One region of the Absiella sp. AM09-50 genome, then DNA from elsewhere that is predicted to be linked to it. Evidence: riboswitches for the same ligand, from Rfam matches in the RefSeq annotation. Region 1 holds a riboswitch; the other holds the start of a gene.
What was found. A riboswitch is a leader RNA that binds a small molecule or an ion and turns the genes downstream of it on or off. The one in region 1 is predicted to bind lysine.

Region 1 (10,097 bases):
TTATAAAATGGTAAAAGCAGCATTGCCTTTAAAAAGGTTCCATTATCCTTTAGACCATATAAATTTTCATTTAAATTGTCGTCACGGTCATGATCCCATGCACTCGCACTGCGGATATGTAAAGAATAGATGTTTGCTTTTTTTAGCCAGTCTTTTTTCACAAGTGACTGTGCTTTTTTCAGTTTTCCTTTTTCATCAAAAAACAGATGTTGGAAAGAATAATGATAAAATGCATAAGGATTTACAAGTATTTCGTTGTTTCTTAAAATCCTTGTGTCGGAGTAGCCGAATAAATTCCAGGACTGGGGAAGTGCATAATTAAAGATATCCTTTTCGTGAATTTCAGCTTCTTTTTCCAGGTTTTGTAAGAGTAATGGTAAATATTTCATAAAATGCCCCCTTTTCGTCGTTTGCGTCAGTTTTTAGCATCACCTTTATTATACCGTGGAAATCCACATTCTTCTACAAATTTTACACCTTTTCGCTGATAGACTTTTTCATTAGGTGATAAAAATGAAAAAAATCGTATGGTATCTTCTGTTATGTATGACATTAAGTTCTTGTACATTATCAAAGGATGCCTCTGTGGAATTGGAAAAACATGCATCTTTGCAGGTGGAAGTATCGAATAAAGCATATGGTAAGGCACTGGTGTCTTTATGGAATACGCTGTATCCTGAACAAAAAGATGCCATTCATATCGTAAGTCCGGATAATTGCTTCCATCAGCAGTTTTATCATGATATCGAATGGGTAAATGATTGTGATGCATTATCAAAACGTACATATGCTTTGGCTTTTGATATAACCTCTGCTTATGATGTTCCATCAAGTTTAAAACGTACATCTTTAGAAGATTATTTTCAGCCAATAGAAGGGAAGGGGATGCTGTTTGTATATGCACAACCCATGCTGGATACATATTCGATCAAAGAAGATGAAATCTCAGATTTTATGAATTATCGTAACCCACATATGTATTACTATAATCATTATGCTGATCAGATTCTTCCATTATGGCTCTCTCATTATGATCCAGACAGCGGGGTTTCAATGGAGGATATATTTATGGAGGATGCATTTTTAGACTGTATCCAGCAAATGAAAGATTTTTATCATGAACATCAATTAGAAGATGATCCATATCATGCGACAAACTTTTTTACACAAGGCTATTTTAGTGGCTTGTTACCTTCACAAGAGATAAAGAAACAACCATATTATGCCAGTCAGCAGTTACATATCAAACCAATGCCATCACTTGATGAACAGGGCTATTCGCCCTATGCGGATACCTATGGATTTATGGTAAACAAAGACTGTCCCTATCCTAATTGCGCAAAAGCATTTATGAATATGGTACGCAGTAAAGCAGGCATCCAAGCATATCTTGATCATAATGATGGGGTGGTATTGCTTCAGAAAGAAGATATTTCAGACTTTCATATCTATGATGCTTTAAATAAAGAAATGATACAGGCGATGAATGGCAGTCGTTTATGGAGTATGGGAGCCATCAAAGAAAAACCATCAATTCATTATAAAGATTTATATCTGAAAACAAATATCGTATCGATCTTACAGAATGGGATCGTCGCCAATAAATCTGCGAAAACGATCCAAAAAGAAATTCATGCATATAGTAAAGCGTGGTGTTTACACCAATAAAAAACCCTTACCTATGATGATAAGGGTTGCTTGTTAGTTTTTGAATAATAGATCTTTCATGGTATAGCTGCCATTTTCCTGTTTCATCAGAAATTCCGCTGCACGAATTGCACCATTCACAAAGATTTGACGACTTGTTGCTGTATGGGTGATTTCAAAACTTTCATCATCCCCTAAAAACATAACGGTATGTTCACCAGCAACAGTTCCACCACGTACTGCATGGATACCAATTTCCTTCTGGCGTTTTCCAACCATGCCATTACGACCGTGTACTTCTTTATATTCATGATCAGGATTCATGGTTTCCACTAATAATTTCGCAGTTCCACTTGGCGCATCCTGTTTCTGGTTATGATGTTTTTCAATCACTTCGATATCAAAACCATCTTCCAGCATTGGTGTAATCAATGAAAGAACTTCTTTAAACACAGCGATACCAAAAGAATAGTTCGCAGAATAGATCACACGATTACTGTCTTTTAAATCTTCAATCTGTTTACGCTGTAAATCATTTAATCCTGTAGTACCACAAACCAGGGCAGCACCACTTTTTTTCACATAGGGAATCATCCATGATAGATTATCTGGATGAGAGAAATCAATGACACAATCCACTTTTTCCTGTAAAGCATCTAAATCCTGACAGTTGGTAATATCCACTACCATGACGACCTGATGACCATGCTCCTCTGCTGTTTTCTTTACCAGCTGTCCCATTTTACCAAAGCCGACAACTACGATATTCATAGTCCCACCTCATGCAATGCCTGTGCCAGTACTTCTTTATGCGCATCACTCATTTCACATAAAGGTAGACGATAACCGCCAACGCCTTTGCCCATAATATTCAATGCTTCTTTTACTGGGATTGGGTTGACTTCAATAAATAAAGCGTGAATCAAATCCAGATATTTTAACTGAGCTTCTAATGATTTTTTAACATCGCCATTCAGATAGTCCATAACCATATCATGTGTTTCCTTTGGCAATACATTGGCAAGTACAGAAATGACACCACTAGCACCTAAAGATAACATACTAGTAATCATATCATCATTTCCACTGTACATTGCGAAATCATCATTTAAATAACGTGCAATGTTGGTAGCGTATGAAATATTTCCACTAGCTTCCTTGATGCCACAGATATTCGGATGTTTACTTAATACTTTCACAGCATCTTCACTGATTGCGACACCAGTTCTTCCAGGAATGTTATACATGATAATTGGAATATTCACAGCATCCGCAACGGCAGTAAAGTGTGCAATCATACCCTGATTATTCGCCTTGTTGTAGTATGGAGAAATAATCAACAGATAATCTGCGCCCATTTTTTCGTATTTTATACTCTTTTCCACAGCTGTCTGTGTACAGTTGCTGCCTGCACCAACAATGACTGGCAAACGCTTGTTGATAACCTTTAATGTGAATTCCACAACTGCATCATCTTCTTCATGTGTCATGGTAGAACTTTCACCAGTGGTACCCAATACTAGAATACCATCTGTGTGATTGGCAACATGCCATTCCAATAATTCCTCAAGTTTTTCAAAATTTACACTGCCATCTTCGTGGAACGGTGTAATCAATGCTACAATACTACCCTTAATCATAATTGCTTCTCCTTTCGTGGTTCTCTTGGAATCACTTATCTTCAACAGTTATACTGTTTTATAGCCTTTCTTATAAATCAAATGCTTCGCCAAGTACCTGAATGGCTTTTTGTTTATCCTTTTCTTCAATCGTTAAAGAAATAGAAATTTCACTGGATGTAATCATATAATAACGGATGCCATGTGCACTTAATGTATTCAATACTTTTGCGGCGATACCACTATGTGTAGAAATACCAACACCAACCACAGACAGTTTCACAAAACCTAACAAACGACTGATTGGATATTTAGAATGTAATTCATCCAAATGTTCCAAAATCGTATCGGATTGCTGCTTATTACAATAGAAAGAGAAATTTACCTTTCCATCATGTGTCAGCTGCTGGGAAATTGTGTCCAGATTGATATCTAATTTCGCAATCATCGCAAATAATTCCCCAAGGAATTTTCCATCATTAGGAAGCTCATTCACACGCATGATGGCATAGTCGTCTTTGATACTGATACCGGTAATCGGCATATCTTCTAAATTCTTTATTGTTTCCATAATATATGTCCCCTTGCGTTTATCTTTCTCTAAGGCCTTGCCTAAAAATAATTTTACATGATACTTGCTGGCTAATTCCACACTTCTTGTTTCCAGTACACCAGAGCCAAGACAGGCCATCTGCATCATTTCGTTATAAGTGATCTCTTTTAAACGTTTTGCATGTGGATATAAACGTGGATCAATCGTATATACACCATTTACATCTGTATATATATGACATTCCCAGCCAAGTTTAGCAGCTAGTGCCACAGCGGTTGTATCACTTCCACCTCTTCCAAGGGTTGTGATTTCACCATTTTCTGTCGCACCCTGAAAACCTGCCACGACAACGACTTTTCCATCATCCAGATGTTTCTTTAAATTGGTGATGTCTATATCTTTAATGCGTGCATGGGCATGATGATGACTGGTAATGAATCCACACTGATATCCAGTTAAAGAGATTGCAGGGATACCCAGAGCATCAATTGCCATCGCAAGTAAGGTAATGGTTCTTTGTTCACCTGTACTTAATAAAGAATCCAATTCTCTTTGATTTACCTTGTCACTGATTGCCTTAGTCATTTCAATCAGTTTATTTGTAGTTTTCCCCATTGCGCTGGCAACGATCACAATATTGTGACCGGCTTCTTTCATTTCCTTGACATGCTGAGCAATCGCAAGGATCTGATCAATCGTACCAACACTTGTTCCTCCATACTTCTCAACTACATTCATACATTCACAACCTCATCACAATCCATTGCGTTCATATCCTGATAGCTTTCACGTTTTACTACGACACGTACCACACCATCTTTTACAAAGACAACGGCAGGTTTACCAAGCTTGTTGTAGTTGCTGGCCATGCTGTAGCCATATGCACCAGTTGTATAAATGATCAATAAATCATTCTGTTTTGCTTCTGGCAGCATGACATCCTCTACCAGTATATCTCCAGATTCACAACACTTGCCGGCCACCGTCACTTTTTCCGTTTTTTCTTCATTCATACGATTTGCGATATCACAGGCATATTCTGCCTGATATAAAGCAGGACGGATATTATCGCTCATACCGCCATCCACAAATAGATATTTTTTGTTTTCTGTCTGTTTCTGATAACCGATACGATATAATGTAGAACCAGCTTCTGCCACAATACTTCTGCCTGGTTCAATCATCACCTTATGGAATGATAAACCACAAGCTTCTTTCTGCGCCTTGCAGGTGTCTAAAATCGTCTTACAAACATCCTGTAAAGGAATTGGATGGTCAGCCTGCGTATAATATGCCGCAAATCCACCACCAAGATTTAAAGACGAACAAGTGATGCCAAATCGTTCTTGCATGATTTTCATGAATTCACAAAGATTGCCGATTTCCGCAACATACGCTTCCTTATCAAATATCTGAGAACCGATATGAGAATGGAAGCCTTCAAAAGTGATATTAGGAATACTTGTTAATTTATGAATCATATCCGCAATTTCCTGTTCACGCAAGATAGAAATACCAAACTTGCTGTCCACATGTGCTGTCACAATATATTTATGAGTATGTGCTTCTACACCCGGATTTACACGCAGCATTGTCTTTATAGAAGTACCTGCGTTTTTCATAATAGAAACTAATGCATCGCACTCCATATCATTATCAATGATAATCGTACCTACACCATATTTAACTGCCATTTCCAGTTCTTCATATGATTTATTATTTCCATGGAAATAAACACGTTCCATTGGAAATCCTGCCTGATATGCAGTAAACAGTTCACCACCGCTCACAACATCTAGACTTAAGCCATATGTCTTCACAAGCTCAACCATTGCTTTACAGCTGAATGCTTTACTGGCATATAAAACTTCTGTATCGAAATCCTTAGACTGAAACAGTTCATGATACATACTTAATTGCTGGCGTATTTTGTTTTCGTCGTATACATATAGGGGAGTTTTGCAGGTAGCCGCCAGCTGTTCTACAGATACTCCAGAAATTTCTAACACATTTTTGTTCATATCATTTACCTCTCGCAATAAAAAATGCCAGTAGATTCGCTCTTACTGACATGGTGTTTATCTCCTGACAATAAGATAGCACATCTACGTATTCGCAGACAGTCCAATGGATATTCTCCATCAGCCCACCATTTCCTTATGCCTAAGAAAACAGTTCGGCAGATTTGCTGTTAACATACATCAATCGCTCGCCAGCTCTGTAAGTTATAGTCGCATCCGCGCCTCTATCAAATTTGTTAGTATCATACCACTAACGCACGTAAATTACAACACTTTGGCGTGATAAATAGAAAATATTTCCAATGTTGTAAAAATTTATAATTTGATCTGCGTTATCTACATCATATCATAGTTTTCTCTAACATCGTTTGAATATTCCAAAATATTAAACATATGATATATAATTTCCTGTTAAGACCATTTTTTACCACTTATAAGAGTAAATGCTGATATTTTATGCATAATTTGGTATGATAAATTACTAGGAAATACATAAAAGTCACAAGTTATCTCTTATAAGAGAATTATTTCTTAAAACTGATGTATTTAAGGGAGAAAAAAAATAGTACAATAAATAAGGACAATGTTTCTACAACAAAAGGGAGATATAAAAAATGAGTAAAATTGCAATTATCGATGATGACGAACTATTTTCAGGTTTACTAAAAAACAAAATAGAAGAACTTTATCCTTCTTGGAAAGTTAACTGTTTTACGGATATGCCTGATGATTTTGATTTTGATGGCTGCCTGCTGGATATCGAATTGAAGGGCGTTCATGAAGGATTTGAAATCGCAAATAAACTAAAGCAAAAAGATTTAGGATTTCCAATTATCTTTATCAGCTCTCATGATGAACTGGTATGTGAAGGATATAAATATAGTGCACTTCGTTTCATTAGGAAACAATACTATCAAAAAGAACTGCCAGAAGCATTAGAAGCACTATTCAAAATCTTGCGTATCAGACAGGCGTATGTTGATGTAAAAGAAGATCGTAATAATATTGAATGTAGAATTATGATCAATAATATACAGTATATCTATTCAAGTGGAAGTTATCTTTACTTTCTAGATAAAGACAACTATCTGTTTAGAAAACGGGATTCTATGAAAAACTTCTTAGAAGAACATCCAACAAATTTAGTGAAATGCAGCAGTGGAGAATTGATCAATCCAATTTATATCAAAAATGTAGATAGCAAACGCTTAGAAATCACATTAAAATCCGGAAGAATTGTGAAATTCAATAAGCGTAATATAGGTCCGATCATCCGTACCTTTACTTTAGCAAGACGCTAGATTAGAACAGGGATTATTTATGTTATTGCTTAGTATTTGCATGTCTTTGTTGGAGAACTATTTAACACTTAGCTTTCCAGCCATCTTTGTGAAAGAAAAGTATCCCTGGCTGAAGTGGGTGTTTATGGGAATTTTGACATTGACATCTTTTTATCTTGATACATTGAATTATCCTTTTCTTATGGTTGTGCCAATTTTGATATTAGCTGCATTTTGCAGGTTGAATTATAAGGAACATTTTTGCATTAGTTTGTTTTATATTATATTCATTTTTACTATTTTATCTATTGTCGATATGTTCATTTTATTTATTAAGAATTTCTTTATGAGCTATTTAGGAAATAAAATCTATCAATCATATTTTATCCATCCTATAGGATTGATAATTAACAAAGTTATTCTGATATTTATTTACTATCTTTTCATAAAGAAGAGAAAGCTTTTTGATAACTTTACCATCAAGGATAAACAAATGCTTATGTTTTCTCTAACAGAAATTGTTATGTATGCAATGATTACTTTATTTCTATCCTTTGTAGTAAAAGAAAATATCTCATTTATGATTTTTCTATGCTTAATTCTTATGTTAACTATGATTTTCTTATTGTTTTCTTATCAGTATATTTTATTGATTAAAGCGAATAAAAAAGTTTTTGAGGAAGAAATGAAAAGAGCTTCTCAAGAATTTAATAAAAGTTATTATGAAGATTTCCAAAAAAATTATGATATGAATAAAGCATTGTCGCATGATTTGAAAAATCATATTACGTTGATTTATACTATGCTGGAAGAAAATCAAGTAAAAGAAGCCATGGATTATATTCAAGGAATTTATCATAAAATTGGTACATTTAAAGCTGTGAAAACTGAACGAGAAATTTTAAATTATATTATTGATTCAAAGTTATTTAATACGAAAGAATTAAATATACGTTATGTTATTGATATAAATAATAATTTAGATTTTATGGATGATGTTGATTTATGTATCTTGTTAGGGAATCTGTTAGATAATTGTATTGAGGCAGTAGAAAAAGTAAATAATCGTTTTATTGAATTGATTATTGATAAGAATAACGATGTTGTCTTTATAAATCTTAGAAATACATTTGATTTAAATTCATTAAAATATGAAAATGGCGAGTATATATCAAGTAAAACAGATTGTAAAAATCATGGTATTGGAATGAAGAATATAGAGAATATTATTAATAAATATAATGGTAATATAGTAATTGATATTAACGAATATTTTAATACGTATATTTATTTTTAAACAATGAATTCGCTTTGTCCCTATCATCACAAAATATCCCTTGTAACTTGAAGTTCATATATTATAGGAATATATTAAAGAAAAAGGAGGATTTAGAAAATGAAAAACATGATTAAAAAGGTGGTTGTGAAAACTGCATCCGTAGCTTCTTCAAATGTAACTTGGTTTGGTGAATATGAACCAAAAAAACCAAAAAGCTTAAAGAAACATGGTAAATAGACTGTTAAAAAAATTCACTGATTACATTTGTGATTCTTCTGATGAAGAAGAAAAAGAAGTGTTCCTTTATGGATTGGAAGCTATTGTATCATCAGTAGAATGTTTAGGATTATCCTTCCTGATCTGTTGCCTATTACATGAGGCATATTTTGGATTTTTCTATATTCTATTTTTATCAGTTATTAAGATAAGATTAACAAGCTTCCATTGTAAAACCAGGTTTACTTGTAGCATGTGTTATCTACTATTAGTTTTAACTAATTTAATAGCATATAAATACCTTGGATTTGCATCATTAACCATAATGCTAATGATGATTGCATTGATATTATGCTTGAGAAAGGAAGAAGTAACAAAGAAATTGTTATTCTTCTATACCGTATATATAGCCATTTTTATCATATTTCGGGCTAATCTTGGTGTCATCATCTTTCAGGTATTCAGCTCACAGCTTGGTTTGATACTGTTAAAGGATTTTCAATTAAGGGGTTCTAGTAGTACACATGAAATGATTTCAGAAAACTAAATTTCTTATGACAAATCATTCCTATTTCTAAAACGTATTTGAAATTATTTGCATGGATACAAATGAATTCTAAAATAAAGGGGTTGCTGGTGGCAATCCCTTTGCCTATATTTAGGATAAGGAGAAAATTATGGAAAAGAGAGATTTCTATTTTGGACTAGGATTTTTAACGTTTGTCATGGAATTGTCATTAAAATCATTTGTTCCGTATGGTGGAAATGATGATAAATTGTTTAAAATTTGTATGATTGTGTCAGTAGCTATGATGCTTTATAAAATTGTGCCATCTATTTTTGAATACATTGAACATGCAAAAAAGATGAAAAAAGATTAAAAAAAAGGTCAGTGACCTTTTCCTTTACATCAGATAAATTAACAACAGGATGCCAAGAACTGCTGTTAATATCAATACGTTTTTAAAGCTTAATAGCTTATCAAAGAATTCTTCGTTTCCCTCATCATCGTCGAAAATCGGCTGATGCAGATTCTTTTCATCCATTTGTTTCACCCCTTTAAGACACTTCTTCCTTTCTGGACTTGAGTATTATAGCATAAAAGCGAATCACAGTCGCAGATTTTTATAGAATCGTAAGAAAAAAATTAAAATATTAATCCTATTGTAATGGTAATAGACAGTAAAGAAATGTGATCAAAGGATACACATTTCTTTTTGATGTATAAACTACATAAATAAATAGAAGGAAACAATCCATAATAAGACGATTCCTGCAACAATGATTATGCCTTTGACACTAAAGATATTCTCACTAATGGTTTCTTTTGGATCAATGACTGTGCTGGTTCCGTTTTTCTGTTTCATTAAGCATCACCTGTCTTTCTCTCTGGTGCGATGGGTATACCCCTTGTATATATTATATTATATCATGTATGCTTTTTTTAATGGTATATCTTACCAATTTGTAATACAGAATTAA
Region 2 (10,097 bases), on a different contig from region 1:
CAGATATCAAAATTGATGATTTATCCGGGGTTACAACACAAACAACAAGTGCCCGTATATATCCTTATAAAGAAATATGCTCCCACTTAAGCGGTTATGTACAGACGATTAATGCGGAAGAATTAGAAAAACATAAAGGCGAAGGTTATGACAGCAATTCACTGATTGGAAAAACCGGATTGGAAAGTATCTATGAAAAAGATTTGCGTGGACAAAACGGGGTAAGCATCCTTGTGGTAAGAGATGGTAATGTTGTGGATACCATTGCGAAACGTGATGTAAAAAACGGTAAAGATATCAAAACGACAATTGATGTTGACGTACAGAAAAAAGTATATGAACAATTAAAAAATGATCAGGGGGCTGGTGTGGTGATGCAGCCAAAAACCGGAGAAGTCTTAGCCCTTGTATCTACTCCAAGTTATGATCCAAATGATTTTGCACTGGGTATGACAACTGCCAAATGGGATTCTTTGAATAATGATAAGAACCGACCATTAGAAAATCGTTTCACAGGTTTATATACCCCAGGTTCTACCTTTAAAGCATTCACTGCGGCAGCTGCACTAGATTCTAAAACCATTACAGCTGATGAGGATATGGGACAGGCAAAAGATAAAAAATGGCAGAAAGATAATAGCTGGGGTGATTATTTTGTAAAGACAACTGCTGCATATGATGGCAAAGCTGATCTGCAAAATGCCCTGATTTATTCTGATAATACCTATTTCGCAAAAGTAGCGTTAAAGATGGGCATCAAAACCTATACAGATAAATTAAACAGTTATGGGTTTAACGATCAAATGGATTTCCCATTCACGATTCCCGCAAGCAGTTATGGTGAAGAAAGTGATTTAAAGAAAGATATCACATTAGCGGATACAGGTTATGGACAGGGAAAACTTCAAATATCTCCACTTCATTTAACCGCATTTTATGCATCCTTTGAAAATAATGGAAGTATTCCTAAACCTTATTTGATTTATCAGGATGGAAAAGCAGAAACATGGAAGAAAGATGCTATCTCCTCTGGAACAGTAGAAACATTAAAGAAAGCTTTAACAAACACCTATCACAGTTATGATTCAGAAAATCCTACAAAAGCATTAGGTAAAACCGGAACCGCACAGGTCAATGAAAAAGAAATCGGATGGCTGTGCAGTGCTAATGAAGATTATGCAATTACCTTAATGGTGGATAATGCAGAAGATCGTAACGGCAGTTTATACGTTACACCATTAATGAAAGCTTTGTGGCGTACACTTCAATAATGATAAAAAGTCTAATCGATTAGGATTAGACTTTTTTTATGCTTTATTTTGATATATAAAATCATATAAATTTAAATGATGTTCGACAGCATACAATACCTGTTGTTCATCAATGATATGTTCACAAAGCTTTGGCAACATCAGCATGATCTGATTGACTTCTTCTTCTGATAAATTCGTAAGATTGAAACGTTTCTTCCCATAGACAGAATACAGATTGAAATAGAATGTATCCGGTGTTCGTTTTGCCGGGCCTGCGATCGTATTTTTGATATAGCGAATTTCGATTTTTTCAATATCTTGTTTTTTCAACACATAGTAACAATCCACACTTTCATTATGAAATAAAGCTTTTATAATCTTTGCGTTATTGATCACGCTATCATTTTGAAGAATGATTTTATCTTCACTGATACACCAATACTGTTTAAATGCCCCAGGCAGCATTGCCAAACATAATAAACAAAAGAAGATGATCCACATAGCAAAAAACATCCATACTTCTAACTTCATCAATCCAAAGAATAATGATGCAAGTAATAAGGCAATTAATGTGACAGGTACCATTTCCTTTCCAACGTTTTTTCGATTTAATTTTTTTCCTACGACGATATTCATAAAATACCTCCCAGATATTTCACTGTTTCAATGTTACTTATAATATACCACCTGTTTATAAAAGTTCAATAGAAAAAGATAGAAATCCTTTCTTTACATGCTGGATTTCTATCTCTTTGCTTATTTTACAATTTCTGGTTTCAAAAATACTTGTAAAGCTGTATATGCCATTGCTTTTGTGGCTGTATGTAAACTATGTTTTGCGTTATCCCCATGTACATATGCCAAGAAATCTTCATGATGGGCAAATACTTTAGGATTTGCGCCTGTATCAATTTCACAATATACACATGGACAAACATGGGATACATTTCCAATGTCACTGGAGCCACTGGCTTCTTCATCCGCTTCCACAAAATCATTCACACCAAGCGCCATCAGATTTTCCTTCAATAGCTGACGCAGTCCTTCATGATAAACAAGGTCATCATAAGAATTTTCAAAGTTATGATATTCCAGTTTTGCGCCACTCATCAATGCTGCACCCTTTGCACAGTTGATGATACGTTTTGTAAGTTCTTCTAAATATGCACGATCTTTTGCACGGATATAGAAACGACAGCCAGCTTTATCTGGTACGGTATTACATGCGACACCGCCATCTGTAATGATACCTGCAACTCTGGCATCACTTCGCATATGCTGACGAAGAGCATTCACTCCCGCAAACATCAGCTGTACACCATCTAGTGCATTGATGCCTTTTTCAGGATAAGCAGCCGCATGTGCCGCAACTCCTTTAAAATTAAATTCTAAGGAATCCATCGCCAATGTGACCACATGGATATTATTTTCAGCACCTAAATGCATTTGTATTGCCGCATCAATATCATCAAAAGCACCACGTTCAACCAAATCATATTTGCCACCTGTTGTTTCTTCCGCTGGGGTTCCAATGACCACAATACTACCTGAAATAACATCTTTCATATGTGCAAGGGATATTGCTGCGCCAAATGTAGATGCCGCAATCCAATTGTGTCCACAAGCATGTGCTACCTGACATTTATCTTCCCCATATCCTGGAAGTGCATCATATTCCGCAAGAAATGCTACCTTAGGACCTTCTCCACAAACAAGCTCTGCACGAAATGCTGTAGGGATATCCAGATAAGGATAAGTAATCGTGAATCCTTGTTTTTCTAATTGCTCCACCAAATAAGCACTTGATTTATATTCTTCATTTCCAAGTTCTGCGTGTTCATAAATGTATTCACTGACTTCTTCAATCAATGATGCACATTCATCTTCTATCGTATATAAACGTGTTTTTAATTCCATATCGTTTTCTCCTTAATATCCAATGACAACTGCCACACCAAGTAAAACCATAGATGCGATAAATAGTAAACCAAATAAAGGTGTCACAAATTTATACCAGCGATCAATTGGCAAACGCATGATGCCACACATCATGAATACACTGGTTGGCCAGAAGATATTGGAGAATCCATCACCAAACTGAAATGCCAGTACACTTACCTGACGGGATACACCTACCATCTCTCCTACTGGGGCTAAAATCGGCATCGTCACAAGTGCCTGTCCTGCCCCGCTTGGGATAAAGAAATTGATGATATTTTGAACAAACAGCATACCCATTGCGCTTAACATTCCCTGGAAGTTTGATAAAAGGTTAGCCAGCCAGTAAACAATTGTATCAATGATATGTGCATTATCCATGATCACAGGAATACTGCGGCTGACACCAACTAACAATGCACCATACATCATTTCCTTACTTGCTTCAATAAAGAATTCTGCAATCTGACTTGCGGTAAAACGAGAAATAAAGCCTGTCACAACTGTCATAATAATGAATAATGTCGCTATTTCATCAATATACCATCCAAACTTGATGGTACCAATCAACAGCATCGCAATTGTAAATACAAACATCAAGCAGCTGATTTTATGTGTCCATGTGAACTTTGATTTCATTAATTCATCTTTTGAGCCAACTTCCAGCATTTCAACTTTTGCGCCATATAATACTGATTTTGTTGGATCTTTTTTTACACGATGTGCATAACGCCATACATACCAGATACTGATTCCCATAAATACAGCAAAGCAGACAATACGATATCCCAGCCCGGAAAACATTGTCACACCCGCTACTTCCTGAGCAATTCCTACGGTAAATGGATTGATGGTTGCTGCCGCAAAACCTATCGCAACACCAAGATAGATAATGCTTCCACCAACGATTGCATCATAGCCAAGGACTGCCGCAATGGAAATAAATACCGGAATCAATCCATACGTTTCTTCAAACATTCCCATGGTACTACCAAGTAAACCAAAAGTAATCATACATACAGGGATAATCAATTCAATACGATCACCGATTTTTCTTAAGATAAATCCTACGACTGCATCAAAGGTTCCATTCTTAATCAAAATATAAACAAATGCATATGCAAAGATAATAAAGAAGATAATCTGTGCACCATCCACAAATCCCAGCTGAATGGATTTAAACATATCAAAAATTGAACATCCTACCTTTTCTACCGCATGATAGCTGTCAGGAACAACTATTGTGTTGCCTGCTGCATCTACGATTCTCTCAAATTCTCCTGCAGGTACGATGTTTGCCAGCACTGCCGTTAACATAGTCATTAAAAAGATGATGACATATGCATGCGGCATTTGAAACTTTTTCTTTTTCTTTTCCATAATTTTCCTCCAATAAAAAAGTCCTTGCACCCTAAAACATGCAAAGACCTTTTGGAAGATAACTTTGATGTTTTAAGATAGCGCTCCTTTATGTTTTAACATAAAGACAGTGGCATGCTTCTTCAACATACCCCCAGCAGATACTTTGACCTATCTGCTTCGGCGTATCATCCTTTCTGATATCTTCACAGACTTTCGATCTCCGATATCATACTCATAATCAACGCGCCTCTTCTTAAACACAAGACGTTGACATTTTAGCATTATTTGTCTACATTTGCAAGACAGACACCACTTTTTTCATAGTTTAATTTTCATTAACTAATAAATACGGTGATATTTTTTTGATTCTTCTTGCAATCCACATAGCTAAAGCACTCCCAGTTAAACAAATAAGTAAAATAATGGTAATCAACATCATCCATGGTATTTCAAATTGAACCTTCATCATACCAATATAGGATAACAACATACTTAATAATGGGTTGATGAGATAGTATCCAAGGATTGCTCCTGTCATAGCGCCAATCACAAAAACCATAAGTGATGTTAATGCAATTTGATGAATCAATTGTTTCGATGTATAACCAATGGCCTTTAAAATACCAAACTCTTGTTTCCGTTGCAGGATGGATGTCTTTTGTACAAGATACATAATCAATATGATAATAAATAGGGTGATACCCGCAATCACACATACCAACGCACTGACAATATCTCGATAAGACCCCATCGACGCCTCTACCACTTTGCGATTATTTTGTATACCGATAATATTTGAGGAATAATGTTGTTTGATATATTGTATGGTATCCTCAATTTCTTGTTTATCTTTGGTATAGATATTTAATGTTCTAGCTTCATAGTCTTTGACAAATAATCGATACCCTTCTTCTGTGATGGCAACATCATGCCCCATATAATTTGCCCCCTGAATCAAACCGGTAATCAAATACTCCTGTTCCTTATCCCCCTTTTTTAAGGTAATCATTTCTCCAGGCTCTTTGTGTAATTTAGAAGCTAATAATCCACCGATTGCTACTTCATTTGCATATTTTGGAAATCTTCCCTGATATAAGACTTGTTGAGAACGTAAATGCAGGAAGTTTTCACTGGTATAACAGATGACTACCTCATGCCCACATTGAAAAGCATTGTCTGTATAAAAATCCACGCTATGATCAACGCCGGATATTTTTTCTAAATCCTTTTTCAGACGTAAATGATCCTCATGGGTTTTTGATTCCACAATAATATCTGCAATATCTCCTGAACTGGCAAATAAAAAGTTATCAAACTGATACGAAATATTATAGAATAAAACACCCGCAAAAACACTGGCAAATGCAATGGCACTAATTACAATGCTTACCATAACGTTTGCTTTCAGATTTTGAATCAAGGCTTTCATTGCCAATAAAACCGTTAACGTTGCTTTATGTTTGTCTAATGGAACATGATTCCGTTTAAAATTATGTGTATAAAATCCACTTCGCAACGCCACAATTGGTGTCAGCTTTTTGGCCTTCATAGATGTTACCATTGTGATGAGGGAGATAATCAGCATTAGAAAAAGCAAGGTCATACTTACACAAAGCGCATCAAGTCCCTGATGCCATGTGAGTCCTGTTTGAATGGCAAACATATAAGATAGAAATGGTAATAACAGATTGGATAATCCAATTCCAAGAATACCGCCAATTCCTCCAATTATTAAATATGGAAGCATCAACGATAATAGAATCTGTATTCCTGTATATCCGATAGCTTTATAAGCACCAATATTTTTCATATCCTCCACAATGGTATTTTGTATTTTAAAACGTATCACAATCACTAAAATAACCATCATGATCATGGAAAAAGCGATAATCAAAGTAGCGCCAATAGAAGATGTCAGTGTTCTTGATTGTTTGATTGTTTCATAATAATTCATATCAGAGCGAATGGATGGATTAGTGGAAGTGATGGTTGGTAAATGTCTTGTCGCATACTCACTATTTTGATCATGCTGGTTCACTTTCATTAAAAACATCGTCGCATCAATGGTATGTGACAAGCGCTTTGATACTGTTTGATATTCTTCATCATCTAATAATAAGCCGGTTGTGGAGGAATTAATTGTCGCAAGCATCATTTCCTCATAAAAGCCTTTTATCTGATAGGTGAATGTGACCTCTTTACCATCTTGTATGATGGTTAACGTAAAATCATCCAGTAAATTATATTGACCACCTGTATGAAATAAATATGGCAAATATATCCCATGCTCCACAGATTTATTGCTTTCTTCCATCATTGATATTTTACCGATTTCTTGTTTATCATTTTTATTCAACACCGCAAATTGACGTAAGGTTTCACTGTTTCGATATTGACATTTACCTGCAAAAAACAAAACATTTCGTTGCTCCATCTGTTTTGTATCAGGATCATGAAGCAGTTCTTGTTGATACGTTTTTATATACGTTTCATCTTTGTTTTGTATGGTGGTAATGACATCTGCACTTTGCATATCGTTGGCGTATTGATCAAATAGCTGAGGATAATTTAAAAATGTAGTAAGCCCTAAATTCATAAGTGCGCTCGATATTATAATCAATAACATAAAGCCAATCATCTGTGATTTGTTTTTTTGAAAGGTAGCTTTTGCTAGTAGCATCACTGACATCATCACCACCCCATTTCAAGTAGAAATGCTGCCAGCTTTTCATGACGTTTTTCATCACTGCCCTGATATTTTCCAAGATGATACTCTCCCTGAATCAAGCCATCCTGTAAATATAAAATACGATTGGCACGTCTTGCTGATTTTAAATCATGTGTTACCATAACGATCGTTTGTCCAGCTTCATTCATTTGAGTTAAGGTATTTAAAACCATATCACTGCTTTGTGAATTTAATTGTCCTGTTGGTTCATCCGCAAATACGATATCCGGCTGATTGATCATCGCTCTGATGAGCGCTGCACGTTGTGCTTCACCTCCTGATAACTGAGTAGGAAACTTATGCCATATCTGCTCATTTAATCCAACACTTTTTAACATTTCTTTCGCTTGTTTTAATACTTGTTGTTTATTTTTATTTACCAATAACCCAGCAGCTAAAATATTATCCATAATACTCATGCCATCCACTAAATAAATCTGTTGAAATACAAAGCCACAATGCTTTCTGCGAAAAAGTGCCAGTTGATCCTGATTCTTTTCCGATATGCGTTCACCTGAAAATTCAATTGTTCCAAGCGTTGGACGATCCATCCCGCTTAAAGCATATAATAATGTAGATTTTCCAGCACCAGATGGCCCCATAATCACTGTAAAATCTCCTTCATATATCTGCATATCTAAATTTTTTAAAACATGTTGTTGTATTCCGCCATTGGAAAAACTCTTACAAAGCTTCTCACTTTTGATGATGATTTTTTCATTCATAATATTTACATCCTTTCTTACAAACAAATCTTATCATAGAGAAACCTTAACAGTCTTTATCCAATTCTTAATCATTCCTTAATTCACAAGTTTTACATAAAGCTTCATACAACAACCTTGTTCATTTAATTCCACTTCCAGTCTGCCTTTCATTTTTTCCATCAGATAATGGGATATATATAATCCAAGTCCTGCCCCTTTTTCATGGGATGCATTATTTCCTCGGTAATATTTTTTAAATAAAAATGGTAAATCATCTTTTGATAATGTGTGACCATAATCCTGTATCATGATACATAAAAAATCATCCTCGTATGCAAAGGATACACTCATATCTGTTTTCGCATATTTATAAGCATTCGCAAATAGATTATCAAATACCTGTTGTAATCGCAATACATCCATATAGATTAAACATGGTTTTGTTTCATCGATACATGCCTTATGTAGATAATCTGCTTGCTTTATCATATCAATCAATTTGGTGCTTTCCATTTCTTCTATATGTACATCTAAATGCGATAATTCCTCTAATGTCGCAGAAAATAAATTATTGATCAATGCATCAATTTGTGTAGCTTTTGCCTGTATCACTGCCAGCTGCTGCTTTTCTTTTTCATCTTTACTCTTTACACTCATTAATTCTGATACGGCTTCAATGGAGGCAATCGGTGTTTTGATATCATGGCTGAGTTTAGCGACCAGCTCTTTTTTACTCTCATTGGCAATTCGTTCCTGTTCTTTGGCTTTGCATAATTCATCGCGCATCATATCAAAACTTTCACTAAATGCACCAAATATATGACTTTGATCCATGGGTAATGGATGATTCAAATCGCCTTGTGCGATATGTTTGGCAAATGTTTGTAAATTTTGAAAAGGTTTTATCATTGTTTTCTGTAAATAAACATAATAAAGAATAAATATGAGCAGCTCTAATATAGACATCATCATGACGATATGCTGCAGGCGTTGTTTTTGCATAGTAAACTGATCATTCATAATGACAAGTTTTCCATAGACATGCTGTGTATCAAGAATATCCACCATGGTTGTACGCTGCTTGATTGCCTCATGAAGATCTTTTGGCAAATTCGTTCCATAACCACACTGTCTTTTTCCCGAAGGTTTCAACACGACATAAGAAAAATCAGCATCAATTGTACAAACATCTTCTTGTTGATCCCATGATGTTATCAATTGCTGTATTACTTCATTTACTTTTACCATATCTAATGTAGGTGCTTTTTCCCCTATATAATAAATCGAAACTATTTGTATCAGTAACAATGCCCCACATAAACCAAACATCATTTTATGCTTCATGAGTATTCTCCCTGAAACATATACCCAACACCCCAAATGGTCTGGATATATTGAGGATGATTAGGATCTTTTTCAATTTTTTCACGAATGTGGCGGATATGCACATTTAAAGTACCATCCAATGTTACACTATCCTCCCATACATCACGAAAGATTGCTTCTTTTTCTACCCGCTTGCCTGCATGCTCCATCAAATATTTTAAAAGCTTATATTCCATCGCTTTTAGCTTTATCGGTTTGTTCATGATTTCCACTTTTTCCAGTGCAAAGTCTACAGATAGATAACCATCATCATACCTCTTTACCGTTTTACTACCATAGCGTTTTAACACAGTTTTTACTTTTGCCAACAGTACACTTAAGGAATATGGTTTTCGTATATAATCATCTCCGCCAATACTCAGTGCTAAAATAATATCATCATCGCTTTGTCTTGCGCTGATAAACAGAATCGGCACATCGCTCTCTAAACGTATGGCCTTACATAAATCAAACCCTGAAGCCCCACCTAAATTGATGTCTAAAAGTATCAAATCCACCGTGTGTGTACGCAAAAAAGCCAAACAGCTTTCTGCATCAAAAACAGCCTCACTGCTTACCTCAAACAGATTGAAATATTCAACAGTACTTTCTGCCAAAGGTATTTCATCATCTACGATCAGACATTGTATATGCTCCATGATTGTTTCCCCTTATCCTTATTTTATAATCGTATTGTAGCTTGAATCTAAACATGTGTCAACAAGCCCATTTACTGTATCAAGA

Region 2: another riboswitch for lysine. It lies ahead of DW114_RS11115 (YfcC family protein); the one in region 1 lies ahead of lysA (diaminopimelate decarboxylase).

What each region holds. Positions count from the first base shown of each region.
Region 1 covers NZ_QVFI01000026.1:32,876-42,972, reverse strand. The annotation lists gene DW114_RS17105 (maltodextrin glycosyltransferase) at 1-389, opposite strand, end outside; gene DW114_RS17100 (hypothetical protein) at 514-1,668, shown strand; gene dapB (4-hydroxy-tetrahydrodipicolinate reductase) at 1,702-2,418, opposite strand; gene dapA (4-hydroxy-tetrahydrodipicolinate synthase) at 2,415-3,287, opposite strand; gene DW114_RS17085 (aspartate kinase) at 3,358-4,557, opposite strand; gene lysA (diaminopimelate decarboxylase) at 4,554-5,840, opposite strand; lysine riboswitch at 5,909-6,075, opposite strand; gene DW114_RS17075 (LytR/AlgR family response regulator transcription factor) at 6,455-7,141, shown strand; gene DW114_RS17070 (sensor histidine kinase) at 7,266-8,417, shown strand; gene DW114_RS17065 (AgrD family cyclic lactone autoinducer peptide) at 8,517-8,636, shown strand; gene DW114_RS17060 (accessory gene regulator B family protein) at 8,626-9,162, shown strand; gene DW114_RS17055 (hypothetical protein) at 9,293-9,496, shown strand; gene DW114_RS21345 (hypothetical protein) at 9,521-9,661, opposite strand; gene DW114_RS21340 (hypothetical protein) at 9,845-9,982, opposite strand.
Region 2 covers NZ_QVFI01000011.1:104,354-114,450, reverse strand. The annotation lists gene DW114_RS11130 (penicillin-binding transpeptidase domain-containing protein) at 1-1,271, shown strand, start outside; gene DW114_RS11125 (hypothetical protein) at 1,308-1,889, opposite strand; gene DW114_RS11120 (M20 family metallopeptidase) at 2,010-3,170, opposite strand; gene DW114_RS11115 (YfcC family protein) at 3,183-4,571, opposite strand; lysine riboswitch at 4,642-4,813, opposite strand; gene DW114_RS11110 (ABC transporter permease) at 4,879-7,242, opposite strand; gene DW114_RS11105 (ABC transporter ATP-binding protein) at 7,245-8,006, opposite strand; gene DW114_RS11100 (HAMP domain-containing sensor histidine kinase) at 8,085-9,332, opposite strand; gene DW114_RS11095 (response regulator transcription factor) at 9,329-10,012, opposite strand.